4 regions of the Ochrobactrum sp. SFR4 genome follow, and region 1 is predicted to be linked to each of the others. Evidence: predicted binding sites of a transcription regulator. Region 1 holds the regulator's gene; each other region holds the start of a gene.
The links. Region 1 encodes PhoB, which activates phosphate uptake and scavenging genes when phosphate is short. Its sites were predicted from a motif close to TGTCATNNANCTGTCAT; they were not measured.
Positions count from the first base shown of each region.

Region 2: the regulator PhoB is predicted to act here: its motif matches at 2,214-2,230, upstream of phnF (phosphonate metabolism transcriptional regulator PhnF).
Region 3: the regulator PhoB is predicted to act here: its motif matches at 1,930-1,946, upstream of HBA93_RS05125 (esterase-like activity of phytase family protein).
Region 4: the regulator PhoB is predicted to act here: its motif matches at 1,913-1,929, upstream of olsB (l-ornithine N(alpha)-acyltransferase).

Region 1 is NZ_JAAPBB010000005.1:232,621-236,185, forward strand. It holds gene pstB (phosphate ABC transporter ATP-binding protein PstB) at 1-426, shown strand, start outside; gene phoU (phosphate signaling complex protein PhoU) at 545-1,267, shown strand; gene phoB (phosphate regulon transcriptional regulator PhoB) at 1,391-2,077, shown strand; gene HBA93_RS08640 (cell wall hydrolase) at 2,623-3,565, shown strand, end outside.
Region 2 is NZ_JAAPBB010000001.1:259,030-262,594, reverse strand. It holds gene xylB (xylulokinase) at 1-1,358, opposite strand, end outside; gene phnF (phosphonate metabolism transcriptional regulator PhnF) at 1,431-2,189, opposite strand; gene phnG (phosphonate C-P lyase system protein PhnG) at 2,301-2,801, shown strand; gene phnH (phosphonate C-P lyase system protein PhnH) at 2,801-3,412, shown strand; gene HBA93_RS01105 (carbon-phosphorus lyase complex subunit) at 3,416-3,565, shown strand, end outside.
Region 3 is NZ_JAAPBB010000003.1:224,505-228,069, forward strand. It holds gene HBA93_RS05125 (esterase-like activity of phytase family protein) at 1-1,712, opposite strand, end outside; gene HBA93_RS05130 (GNAT family N-acetyltransferase) at 2,001-2,468, opposite strand; gene HBA93_RS05135 (DNA polymerase IV) at 2,501-3,565, opposite strand, start outside.
Region 4 is NZ_JAAPBB010000001.1:401,988-405,552, forward strand. It holds gene HBA93_RS01725 (RsmD family RNA methyltransferase) at 1-260, shown strand, start outside; gene HBA93_RS01730 (TrmH family RNA methyltransferase) at 257-1,120, shown strand; gene lspA (signal peptidase II) at 1,252-1,734, shown strand; gene olsB (l-ornithine N(alpha)-acyltransferase) at 2,076-2,945, shown strand; gene HBA93_RS01745 (VOC family protein) at 2,984-3,349, opposite strand; partial or broken gene mutS (DNA mismatch repair protein MutS) at 3,370-3,565, opposite strand, start outside.

The sequences.
Region 1 (3,565 bases):
CATGGTCTTGCCCGCAGCCGCGCAGATCTGGATGTCATCGTTGAAAAGAGCCTGCGTGGCGCCAGCCTCTGGGAAGAAGTGAAAGACCGTCTGAATGATGCAGGCACAGGTCTTTCTGGCGGTCAGCAGCAGCGTCTTTGCATTGCCCGCGCCATTGCAGTGAGCCCTGAAGTTATTCTGATGGATGAGCCTTGCTCGGCGCTTGACCCGATTGCAACCGCGAAAGTGGAAGAGCTGATTGACGAGTTGCGCCGTGACTATACGATTGTCATCGTGACCCACTCAATGCAGCAGGCTGCGCGTATTTCGCAGACCACAGCCATGTTCCATCTGGGCAATCTGGTAGAGGTCGGTGACACGGATATGATGTTCACCACGCCGAAAGAAAAACGTACGCAGGACTATATTACCGGCCGTTTCGGCTGATCTGAGCTTACGCGTAAAAACAAACAAGATAGAGCATTTTCTATGAGGCAACATAAGCCGGAAATGCTCTGGAGTTTTACAGACTGCTTTGGCAGTGCCACAGGATAAGGAAATTTCCATGCCGTCACAGCATACGGTTACGTCCTATGATGAAGAACTGAAGTTTCTCGCCCGCAAAATCGCCGAAATGGGCGGTCATGCGGAGCGTATGGTGGAGCAGTCCATCAAGGCGATTGTGACTGCCGATAATGCGCTGGCACAACGGGTCATTTCCGAAGATTTGATCCTCGATGCAGGCGAACGTGAAATTGATGACAAGGCGATTATGATTATCGCCAAGCGTCAGCCGATGGCTGTGGATCTGCGCGAAATTATCGGCGCGATCCGCATCTCAGCGGATCTGGAACGCGTTGGCGATATGGGCAAAAACATTGCCAAGCGTGTTGTTGCCGTTTCGGAAACACGCCAGTCGGTGAAGCTTTATCGCGGTCTGGAAACACTGGCGGAGCTTGCCCGCACCCAGCTTAAAGATGTGCTGGACGCCTATGCAACCCGTTCTGTGACTCAGATCAATATTGTCCGCGACCGCGATGATGAAATTGATGCGATGTACACATCGCTGTTCCGCGAACTTCTGACTTATATGATGGAAGATCCGCGCAATATTACGGCCTGTACGCATCTTCTGTTCTGTGCCAAGAATATTGAGCGTATCGGCGATCATGCCACCAATATTGCCGAGACAGTCTATTATATTGTCACCGGTAATCAGATGCCTCCGGATCGTCCGAAAGATGATCTGAGCCATGACGTCGTTCTCGACGAATTGCATAAAAACTAAGCTGTTCTAACCGGCAGCGGATATGCAGGGCATTCAGCCCTGCCTGTCAGAATAAACGTCATGCATTCCGGCTGTGCCGGAATGCAAATGCTCCCTTATGTCTAAACGAATAGTGGATACGCAATGTCACACACGCCAAGAATAGCGGTTGTTGAAGACGAAGAAGCCATCAGCGAATTGCTTCGCTATAATCTTGAGGCTGAAGGCTATCAGGTCGATACGATCCTGCGTGGCGATGAAGCCGAAATTTATTTACGCGAAAACGTACCTGATCTTCTGGTTCTCGACTGGATGCTGCCTGGTGTTTCCGGCATCGAACTTTGCCGCCGTCTGCGTCAGCGCGCAGAGACAGAACGTCTGCCGATTATCATGCTGACAGCGCGCGGTGAGGAATCCGAGCGTGTGCGTGGTCTGGCCGTTGGCGCGGATGATTATGTCGTCAAACCATTCTCCACACCGGAGTTGCTGGCACGTATCAAGGCGATGTTGCGCCGTGCCAATCCGAGTGTTCTCTCCCATGTGCTGAAAGTCGGCGAGATTGTTCTCGACCGCCAGCAGCACCGTGTTTACCGCAAGGAACGCGAAATCAAACTGGGTCCGACCGAGTTTCGTCTGCTGGAATATTTCATGATGGCACCGGGGCGCGTTTTCTCGCGTACGCAATTGTTGGATGGTATCTGGGGGCGGGATATTTACGTTGATGACCGCACGGTGGATGTGCATATCGGCCGTCTGCGCAAGGCGATCAATACCGGTCGTGAAACCGATCCGATTCGCACCGTTCGCGGTGCCGGCTATGCTTTTGGCTGATAACCGGCCGATATTTGTGAAAAATAATGAGCCGGTGTGAAGAAAATTCACGCCGGTTTTTATTTTTGTGATTCTGCGAAAAGCCGTATCTGTAAAGACTATAGTGCCATAAACGCAAAGTGATTTCACGAAATATCAGCCATTTGTAACACGCTGTAATGAATTATGACTAACGTAATCGGGCAGTCAATTGCATGATGCGCCCGTGCCTGAGGTGCTATCAGGTTGTGAAATAAGGCAATATCGCACCAGAATTGCTGCAGAGCATGATCTGGTAAGCTGCTTCATTTTACAGTGTTTAGTGAAGTCTTTACGTAATCTTGCGTATTTTAGTAATCGCTCAAAAGAATGCGTTAACAAGTCGTTAACTAATGAAGCGCATTTTCTTGGGGTAAATTTTAACCGGTTGTCGCTAACCGGAACACGAATATAAATCGGGCCTTGTGCCTTTATTTAGCCCTAATAGCCTCCGATTTTCCCGGGGCTCGCGCACAGGATTTCTGTGCGACCCGGGTGTACGGGAAATTATTGATAAGGATGAACCGTTGAAACGCTCTTATTTAGCGAAAACACTGTTTATCGGTGCTCTGGTTGCCACGCCGTTTATCCTTGCTGGCTGCACCACGACTTCGACCGGTTCAAAATCTGCTAAGGCTGCACAGTCTGCCAAGGAATCCGGTGTGACTGTCCGCAATGGCAAAAAGACCTACACTTACACCTCCAGAGACCGCGAATGCCTTGAGCGCGCAATGTTCTTTGAATCTGCCCGCTCCAGCCGTGATGGTCTTGTTGCAGTCGGCACAGTGGTGATGAATCGCCTGGTCTCGGAAAAATATCCTGAAACCATTTGTGGTGTTGTCGGACAGAAAAACCAGTTTGCACCGGGCGTTATGACCCGTGCCATGAATTCCAAAGCTTTGCCGGATGTAAAAGAAGCGGCAGATTCAGTGCTGAAGGGTGAACGCCATCCGAAGCTGAAGAATGCAATGTTCTTCCATACTGCCGGTCTGAAATTCCCGTATAAAAATATGCATTATGTGCTGGTTGCCGGCGGCAATTCTTTCTACGAAAAGCGCCGCAGAGACGGAACGCTGGAATCGCCGCTGCCTGAAACCCCGTATAATCTGGCGGCTGCCTATGAGCCAAGAAACCAGTCCATGCCGGACAGCATCTATGATGTGACGGATACGGCTAAGGCCGGTAAAGGTGACCGTCTGCCTGTCGTTGCTCCGGTGATGGTGGCATCTGCCGGACAGACCGCGCAGGATGTTCAGGCTGCACAACCGGCTGCAGCGGAAGCACCGATGCAGCTTGCCTATCATGCACCGGCTGTAAACACACCGGTTCCGGCGCAGCTTCCGTTTGAAACCAAGCCGGTTGCAGCCTCTGCAACGCAGAATGCTTTTGCAGCAGGTGCGGAAGATATGAACAAGCAGAAAGTTGATGCGATCGGTGCATTGCTGCTGACACAGGATCGTCCGGAACCTG
Region 2 (3,565 bases), on a different contig from region 1:
ATCTGCGGGCTGGTGCAAATAGCCAGAGCATCAGCATTTTCAGCAGCAATCAGTCCAAGACGTGCAGCCCCGAAAGCCGCGCCGAAATCACCGTCGGCAGGCAGATGAACCGGCATATTCAGAGCGGTGGCCAGTGCTTTCAGCCAATAGGCCGAGCGTGAGCCGCCGCCGATGGCTATGACGCTTTCAAGTTGTGTGCCAGCCCTTGTCAGAGCTTCCAGATTGTCACGGAAGGCAAAAGCTACCCCTTCAAGCACGGCCTGGGTGAGTGCCACACGATTGTCGCTATGGCTGAGCCCTGTGAAACTGCCGCGGATCAGACTGTCATTATGCGGGGTGCGCTCACCGGAAAGATAAGGCAGGAAGGTCACTCCTGATGGGGTTTGCAGATCATCGCCGAGCTCTTGCGTCAGCGCCGCAGCTTCATGACCGGTGATGGTGCTGTACCAGTTCAGGGCATCCGTTGCGGAGAGGATAACCCCCATCTGATGCCATGTCTGTGGCAGAGCATGGCAGAAGGCATGAACGGCACTGTCAGGACGCGGCAGAAAACTGTCATTGGCGGCAAATAACACGCCGGATGTGCCGAGCGAGGCAAAGGCCTGTCCGGCTTTCACCGTGCCGATACCACAGGCGGATGCCGCATTATCTCCGGCACCACCGGCTACCACCACGCCTGATGCCATTCCCCATTGCTGACACAGCTCTGCGCGCAATGTGCCGGAGACATCTGTGCCTTCGACAAGGCGCGGCATCCGGCTTTCATCGAGTTCTGTTGCGGCCAGCAGGCTTGGGGACCATTTGCGTTGTGCCACATCCAGCCAGGACGTGCCGGAGGCATCAGACATTTCGCTGACATGTTCGCCGGTCAGCCACAGACGCAGATAATCTTTTGGCAGCAGGATCTTTTTAATGCGGGCAAAAATCTCCGGTTCGTTTTCCTTCACCCAAAGCAATTTCGGTGCGGTAAAACCCGGAAAGACAATATTGCCGGTGAGGGTACGGAATTGCGGATCAGCATCCAGTTGCGCGGCTTGGGCGTGGCTGCGTGTATCATTCCAGAGAATGGCGGGGCGCAGTACCTGATCCTGCGCATCCAGCAGAACCGCACCATGCATCTGGCCGGAAAGTCCGACACCATGCGCATTTTTGAGTGCAGTGCCATGTTCCGCTTTTAGCCGGGTGATTGCTGCTTCTGCGGCTTTTATCCAGTCTTGCGGCTGTTGCTCAGACCAGCTTTGATGCGGACGGGAGACATGGAGCTCTGCATGGGCAGAAGCGATAATTTTCTGCTCTTCATCAATCAGCAGTGCTTTGAGGCCGGACGTGCCGAGGTCAAGACCGAGATAAAATGCCATGCTGCTGATCCTGTAGCTGAAATTATGAACAGGCCGCAGCTAACGACAGAAATTTAATGCAGGCAATAGTTTTTATTCTTCATTCAGCGACATGCTCTCAATGGAGAATTCCATGCGGTCAGCAGGAAAGCGTGTCGCTGAATATTCTACCGGAACGCCATTGGTATCGACATTGAGGGCTTGAGCCGTGAGCACAATCGCACCCGGTGTGAGCTTCAGATGCAGCAGATCCTGTCCGTTGGCATGCTGGGCGGAAATCAGTGTGGATTTGCGAAAATAATCGGCAACGCCCGATTGCTTCAGTGCCTGTGTAACTGAGCCGCTGCTCTTATAAAATTCATCAAATTGCGGAAAGCGCTGTTGATCAAACCAGCTGTCAGACATGGAAACCGGCTGGCCATCGGCAATGGATAATGTCTCGAAATGATGTACCTGTGCAGTCTCATCATTGAGTTGCAAGGCACGGGCAACCTCAGCGGATGGCTTTTCAATCCTGTGGGCGAGAATAACCCGCTCCTGCTGTGTAATCTGTTCAGCCAGACTGGTCGACATGCGCGTGCGTTTGCTGATGGGGTAGGTCAGCCGCTTGGCATTGGCGATAAAAGTGCCACGCCCTTGCTCCGCCCGTAACACGCCTTCCTGTGTCAAAGCCGCAATAGCGCTGCGCACCGTATGACGGTTGACACCAAAGCGCCCAGCCAGTGTCATTTCCGGCGGCAGTTTTTCGCCGCGCTTAAAATGGCCGTGTTTAATTTCCCTGCGAATTTCATCTGCAATCTGCCGCCAGACAGCCACGCCGCTGTTTCGGGCGATTTTTGTTGTTTCTGCCATTTATTTTGTCGCAGCCCCGCTGATTGTCATGCGCTTGTCACCAAGAGCGTTTAAGACAATAATTAATGTCTAGTTGTATAGATGAATAGACAATTTAGAGCGGTGTGTCAAATGAAGAATGAAACCGAAAATCTACCGGATAACTTGCAGGGCGAGCGACGCAAAGTTGCCGCTTTGCTGGCAAAGGCGGAGTTGCAGGAGCTGGCTTCCTTCTGGAGCAATCAATCAGAGCAGCCGCAGGTCGATGTACTGCGCGGCCCTGAAACCGGACTGGTGATGGTGCGTGGCCGCATTGGTGGCGGCGGTGCGCCGTTTAATCTGGGTGAAACAACTGTGACCCGTGCGACTGTACGCGTGTCGTCAGGGGCTTCGGGCGGCACTTCTTCGGAGGGTTCTGTTGGTCATTCCTATACGCTCGGTCGCGATCATGAAAAAGCGCGTCTGGCAGCTATTGCGGATGCTTTGTGGCAGGCGCCGCAGAGCCGCGAGATTGTTGAGCGTGATCTGTTGCAGAAAATTGCACAGCGTCTTGATGCGCGTGCCACACAGCGCCGCCGTGAAGCGGCAGCAACGAAAGTGGACTTCTTCACCATGGTTCGGGGAGACGACTAATGGCTTTTGATAATCAGGCTTTTGAAGGTGGTTTCACCGATGCCGTTTATGATGCGCAGACCTGTTTCCGCGCATTGATGGATGCTTTGGCTAATCCGGGTACCATCCAGCCACTGACAGCAGAAACGCAGCCGCCATTGCCACTGACACCGGAGCTTGGTGCTATTGCGCAGGCATTATTCGACCATGACACCAAGGTCTGGCTCGACAGCCGTTTGGCTGCAAGCAGCGCGGTGCGTGAATGGCTCTCGTTCCAGACCGGTCTGGAGCTGGTGTCTGAAATTGGTGAGGCGCATTTCGCGCTGGTCAGCGATATTGCTCAGATGCCGCCGCTGGATGTTTTTGCCAAAGGTACATCGGAATATCCTGATCGCTCAGCCACTATCATCATGGCGCTGGACGGTTTTTCGGGTGTGCAGGCCTTGCAGCTGCAGGGGCCGGGTATCGAGCATGTCCGTGAATTTGCACCAAATGCTTTACCGGTACGTTTCAATGAACAATGGGCAGCGAATGCGGCCTTGTTCCCGCGTGGTGTGGATTTGATTTTTGCAGCACCAAAAACTGTTGCCGCACTGCCACGCAGTACGAAACTCATTAAAAACGGAAATTGAACCATGTATGTTGCAGTTAAAGGCGGTGAAGCCGCTATTCAGAATGCACATCAGTTGCTGGGTGACCGCCGCCGTGGTGACCGTTCAGTACCGGCCTTGCAGCTGGAACAGATTGTGGAGCAGCTGGGTCTGGCCGTTGACCGCGCTATGGCC
Region 3 (3,565 bases), on a different contig from region 1:
GTAATACCTTCAAGACCGAAACGGGTCTGGTGCTTGAGCAGGTCTTCAGGCAAAGCGATTTCTTTTTTGATCTCGCCTTTGTCATTTACATTGAGAATTGCATGCGGAACGAGCTTCTTCTGGTCGCCTTCATTGGCCAGCCAGAAGCCGCCTCTACCATCCGTCGTAATGCCTTCAAGATCAAGCTTTTGCGCTGCATCTTTACCGCGTTTTACCAACAGAGCTGAAGTGATTTTCGCAGGCTTCTGGTTGGCATCAATCGTATAGATGGTTGGTGCTGCATAATAGGCGGAGTCAGAGATGGCATAGAGAATACCGTCTTTGCTTTCATCTGCAACCAGACCGGACAGAGCGCCCCAGCCGATTGGCGTGCCTTCTTCAGTCAGTTCCGAAACCAGCTGCGGGTAGGTGGCAGGTTTGTCCTGCAGTTCATAGATCATCACATGAGAACGGGCACCGCCGTCTTCACCCAGATCGGTTTCATTCGCCGTGACCAGCAGGTTGCGTGACGGGATCGCCAGAACACCTTCAGGGCCGATGCCGGATGGCAGCAGTTGCACGAATTCAGGGTCTTTACCGGTGTCTTTATAAACGCTGACCATCGAGCCGCGTTCGCTGGCGATAAACAGGTAATCTGTATCATCGAAGCGACCAACTTCAGCGCCTTCCAGCTCTACGCCTTTTTTATTGCGCTTTTCAGGATAATGACCGTGCGCTGCAATCTTATGCTCCAGCGTATTGCCTGAATCGTAGAGCACTTTGCCGCTTGTGTCGAAAATGGTGAAACCGCGGGAGCCGCCTTTATAATCACCTTCATTGGCGGTCAGAAGACGGTCATCACCAACCCATTTAATGGTATCCGGCTCGCGGGCAACATTCTTCATTTCGCCGTTGAACTTGATCTGGCCGTCTTTCTTGGTGTCGATCTTGTCGAGATCAACTGTGCCGGCAGAGAAGTGCGATGTGATTTTGCCGGAAGCCGCATCAATAATCGCGATATGGTTGTTTTCCTGCAGGGTAACAGCAATTTCATTCTTGCTGTTGAAGGAAACAAATTCCGGCTCCGGATCTTCCGGCGCGATTTCCGCAATGCCGGTCATATCCACGAGTTTCATGGTTTTGCAGTCAGGCTTACCGTCTTTGAGGTCGAGAATAACCAGATTACCGGCCGGAAGCTGCGGCAGTTCACCGTCATTCAGCTCTTCATCGCGTTCATTCTCAATGGCGACTGCGAGGAATTTCTTGTCAGGAGAAACAGCAACAGAATCCGGCTGGCCGCCGAGATCGCAACTCATTTCAACTTTGCGCGACGCAATATCAATCACATCCAGACGACCGGATGGTTTGACATAGCTTTCTGATGTGTTGACGCCGGCGAGGATGCGTTTGCCGGCGACAGTCACTGAAGTCGGTTCGCCTTCAACTTTGAGTACACCACCGGCTTTCGGGTTTTTAGGGTCGGTAATGTCAACAAAACCGATACCACCATAAGGACTGTCGGAATAGATTAGCGTATTGCCATCTTCCGAAACCGTAATGATTTCCGAAGAGGTTGCTGCTTTGACGTCTGCATCTTTCGGCAGATTGTCTGTTACCGCAAAGCTGGCAATACGGTTGAAAACCGGCTCTGCCGAAGCGGAAAAGGCAACAGAGCTTGCTAAGGTGGCAGTAAGAGCGGTGATGAGAGAAAGTCTCATTGAGCGGCGCGACATGAATATCCCCGAATGTTGCGATAAATTCCGGATCTCTGATCCAAAAGTCGCCTTGCTTTGCTGTAAATGGCTATTTCTGCGCTTCCGGTACTCACGTAATTATATATACGCTGCGTTCCGGTGCTCGAAATCACCATTTTGCTATGGCCTGCCACTTTTTGATTCAGACATTGAGGGGAGGTTTCGCCGTTCTCTGTTGCAGGCAAATGTCACTTCCGTGAAGAAATGATGACATGACTTTTATTAGCATTTTATTCGCTAACAAAACGGTGGGTAAATGGAATGCAATTATGAAGAGAAAACGCTGAAACGCTTGCAGATTGTATTATCTCCGGTGCGATAGCTTTGGAAACCGATTGCGTCATAATAAGCAAGCCCGTTGGCATTATCCGCGCCGATAGTTGCGTCAATATTTTGCAGATTTGCGTTTTCAGCTGCGAGTTTTGTTGCGGCGAACAGAGCCTTGCCAACACCGCGGCGGGCTGCGTTCGGGCTGACATGGGTGCCGATAATGCCCCAGCCTGCTGCGACACCATATTTATTGTCCTCAGCAGCGCGGATCAGCGATTGAAAGCCCAAAACCTCACCATTCTCATCTTCTGCAACGCTGCACAAAATGCCGTGCGGATTATTGATATAAGTGTCGCACACAAAATCCTGATCATGCGGACGCTGCCGTTGTGTAACTGCAATAATATCTGTCAATACACGGCTCATGGCCTCAGCATCATTCAATCGGGCAGGTCTGATAATCATATTTTATCTTCCATATAAATACTTGAAGGCATTTATTTATCTGACGGTGTCTGCGGGCGGGCGAGGTTACCTTTACCAAATGTGTAGCCGGTTTCCACTGTTTTGGAGCCGAATTTGGAGCGTAGCTTATCAATGGCAGTTTCAGCCGCTGCACGCTTACCTGCTTTGATATCCACCAGATCAGGCGGATCGGCTTTCACCGGATCGGTGAGGTCGGTAACACCGATGCCGAGCAGACGATATTGAGTGCCGTCAATTTCCTTTTGCAACATATAAAGACCGGTGCGGAAAATCCTGTCTGCAAGCTGCGTGGGATCGCTCAGACGATGATTGCGGGTACGGCTCTGGAAATCCTTGGTCTTGAGCTTCAGCACCACTGTATGACCGGCAATCTCGCCATGCTTCAACCGTCCGGCAACTTTTTCCGACAGTGCACGCAGAACCGGCACCAGCTCCTCAGCTTTGGCGATATCAATATCAAAAGTGGTTTCATTGGAGATGCTCTTCATCTCGCTTTCCGGCTGCACAGTGCGCGTATCCATGCCACGGGAGAGGCGGTAAAGCCGCTGCCCCATCACGCCATAGGACTTCATCAGCGCAGATTCCTCCATTTGCTGCAGTTGCCCTATGGTCTGAATACCGTCAGCATTGAGCTTGGCATTGAGCGCCTTGCCGACACCCCAGATCATGTTGACAGGTTTGGACTTCAGAAAATTCTGCGCTTCTTTTTCTCCTATCACCGAAAAACCGCGCGGCTTCTCCATGTCTGAGGCAAGTTTTGCCAGAAACTTGCAATAGGACAGACCGACAGAAACCGTGATGCCGATTTCCTGTTCAATACGGCGGGCGAATTCTGCCAGCACAAGAGCAGGCGGTGCACGGTGCAATTTGGCCGTGCCGCGCAGATCCAGAAACGCTTCATCAATCGAAAGCGGTTCGACAAGCGGCGTGAGATCAAACATCATCTGGCGAATCTGATGCCCGACCTTGCGGTATTTCTCCATATTCGGCTTAACGAATACGGCCTGCGGGCAGAGCTCAATAGCTTTGAAGGTCGGCATGGCGGAGCGCACGCCGTGGATGCGCGCAATGTAGCA
Region 4 (3,565 bases), on a different contig from region 1:
ATGGCGAAGTCTGGCAGCTTTTTGATAATCTGCCGCAGATGGTTGATATGTGCCGCGCCATTCTCTCACCGGATGCTCTCAGCGTTGTGCTGACCGCCTATTCGATCCGTGCTTCGTTCTTTGCCATTCACGAACTGATGCGCGACCGCTTTACCGGTCGCGGCGGCGTGATTGAATCAGGCGAGCTGATCCTGCGTGAACGCTCTGCCGAACGCGCACTTTCCACTTCCATGTTCTCCCGCTGGATTGCCAATTCATGACCCAGAATAATGATTTTTCCCGCAAAGATACTCCGCGCACCGGTAGCGTCAAAGAAGTTACCAGCCTGACCAATCCGATCGTCAAAGACCTGCGTGCTTTGTCGATGAAGAAGTTCCGCGATCAGCAGGGCGTGTTTCTGGCTGAAGGTCTGAAACTGGTTATTGATGCGATTGATCAGGGCTGGCGCATCCGCACTCTGGTGTTTTCCAAAGCCGGTAAAGGCAACCCGCTGGTAGAAAAAGTGGCAGCCCGCACCAAAGCCGGTGGCGGTCTGGTTCTTGAAGCTTCAGAAAAAGTGATTGCGGCGATCACCCGCAAAGACAATCCGCAAATGGTTGCCGGTGTTTTTGATCAGCGTTTTGAAACACTGGATCATCTGCGCCCGCAGGGTAACGACACCTATATTGCTCTTGATCGTGTGCGCGATCCCGGCAATCTCGGCACCATCATCCGTACCGCTGATGCGGTTGGTGCCAAAGGTATTATTCTGATCGGTGACTGCACCGACCCTTATTCGATGGAAACCGTACGCGCGACCATGGGGTCGGTTTTTGCCGTGCCGCTCTACCGTGCCCGCCACGAGGAATTTATCAACTGGCGTAAATCCTATAAAGGCGTGCTGGTCGGTACACATCTCAAAGGCGCAGTTGATTATCGTACAATTCCTTACAACAAACAGCCGGTTGTACTGATGATGGGCAATGAGCAGCAGGGATTGCCTGATGATCTTGCTCAAATTTGCACACATTTGGCACGTATTCCTCAGGCTGGCCGTGCGGATTCGCTTAATCTTGCCATTGCCACAGGCGTCATGCTTTACGAAATCCGCCGTGACGCTCTGGTTCTGGATGATCGCTAAAGCATGTCGCAGCTAAATGGATTCATTTAGCGTTAGCGAACATGCGACAATAAAAAGAGTTTAGAGCGAGCGCTACGCATACACTTTAGCGAGACACGCTCTAAATAATGGCTGCAGGAGTTTAAGCCCCTATGTCCCAACGTGCCACTCTCTGGTCTGTTCTGATTATCGTTTTTGCTGTCACCTCAGACCAGTATATCAAGTTTCTGGTAGAGAGCGGCATGGACTATAATCAGCAGATTGATCTGCTGCCGTTTCTGGCGCTTTACCGCACCCATAATGAGGGCATCGCTTTCTCCATGCTGTCGTGGCTGCATGACGGCGGCCTGATAGCCATGACCGTTGCTGTCATCGGCTTTGTCTCCTATCTGTGGTGGACTACTGCGCCGGAACGGGTCATCAGTCGTATCGGCTTTGCGCTGATTATCGGCGGCGCATTGGGCAATCTCATCGACCGCAGTCTGCTCGGCTATGTGGTAGATTACATCCTGTTCCATCTGCCAAGCTGGTCATTCGCTGTCTTCAATATGGCCGATGTTTACATCTCTACCGGTGCCGGACTGATTATTCTCGATGAACTTGTGCAATGGAGAAAGTCCCGCTCTGCGGGTTGAGAGGAAAATGCCCCGCTCTGCGGGCTGAAACAGCTCAAAATTCTCATCAAATCCGGTCATTTCCCTGACAAAATCTCCGGCAAATCAATTTAAACGGATTTGCCGGCGGCTTTTTCACATGCTGCTATTCTTATACCTGTCAGTTTCACCGGCCTGACAAGACAATCTAAAAGGCATATGTCACATGCCTGACGCAGACATCCTCTATAAATACCGCAACTCAGAAACGTGGCTAAGCAGACAAAACATTCGCGAACAGTACTGAGACAGTCGAATCCGGCGGAGGATATATCTTGCCACAGGCTCTTGGAATTTTTTCACAAACCGCGCATGATGCAGGTATGAAGCAGACACCACCAGATACGCTTGAAATAGGCGCCATTTTAGCTGATGCCGGTTTTTCTTCACTGACCGGCCAAATACTGGGGCGTATGGGCAGTCTTATTGTGCGGATTGCAGACAATCCGGACACGATCCGCATTGCGCAAAAATTACGCTACGACGTTTTTTACACCGAACTCGGTGCGCAAAAATCTCAGAATACCATCCTCGAAGAGCGCGACAGCGACCATTATGATGCGATCTGTGATCATCTGGTAGTTTATGATACATCAATTTCCGGTGGTGAGGCAGAGCAGCTTGTCGGTACATACCGCCTGATGCGCAGTGATATGATCACAGAAGGCCGCTCATTCTATTCTGCCGGTGAATATGAAATCACCAGGCTGACCGCACGTAAACCGCATTTGCAATTTCTTGAGCTCGGCCGCTCCTGCGTCAAGCCGGAATACCGCTCCAAACGTACGGTTGAACTCTTGTGGCAAGGCATCTGGTCCTATTGCCGTCAGCACAGAATTGAAGTGATGTTCGGCTGCGCCTCTTTCCACGGCACAGTGCCGGAAGCGCATGCTGTGCCGCTGTCCTTCCTGCAGCACAATTGCCGCGCCGATGCGGAATGGGATGTGCGTGCGCTTGAGCAGCATTACCGCTCAATGGACATTGTTCCGCAGGAAGCCATTAATCCGAAAGTGGCGCTGTTTTCCATGCCGCCACTGATCAAAGGCTATTTGCGCCTTGGTGCAATGATCGGTGATGGTGCCGTAGTTGACCATCAGTTTGGCACAACCGATGTGCTGATTATTCTGCCGGTCGAGCGCATTTCCAGTCGCTACATCAATTATTACGGTGCTGAAGCGGACCGTTTCGTGTGATCAGATAAAAACAAAAAGACCGGTAATACCGGTCTTTTTTATGCCTGATGCGATAAGATATTTATGACATATCCGAGCGGGTCGCGAACATAAAAACGCTGCACGCCCCACGGTTCTTCTGTAAGCGGATAGGTAATCTCATATCCTGCTGCCTGTGCACGATGATAAACTTCATCCAGATTATCGACCTCAATGGACAGACGGGGCACGTCCGTTCCGCCGCCGCCCTCTGTCGCTAAACTGAGTTGCTGAACAGGCCTGTTTTCTGCGGTTGCTCCGGCAGCCAGCGTCACTATCCAGCCGTGATCCATAATCACATCCAGCCCCAGCAATTCCTCATAAAAGATCCGCGCAGCCTGAAGATCAGAGCCTGCCAGATTAGCCACGATCCTCAGAACTGCCATATAAACTCTCCTGCCAAAGTTTAACTTTTAACCGACAATTGTTTCAGGCGATACAACGCTTCCAGTGCCTCACGCGGCGTCAGATCATCAGGGTTAATGTCCTGTACTGCATTCAGCAATGCATTGTCCTGTACGGGCTTTGCTACCTCGCGCGGTTTGGCTACAACAGCGAAAAGCGGCAGATCATCAATGATCTTTTCAGCTTTACCTGAGGTT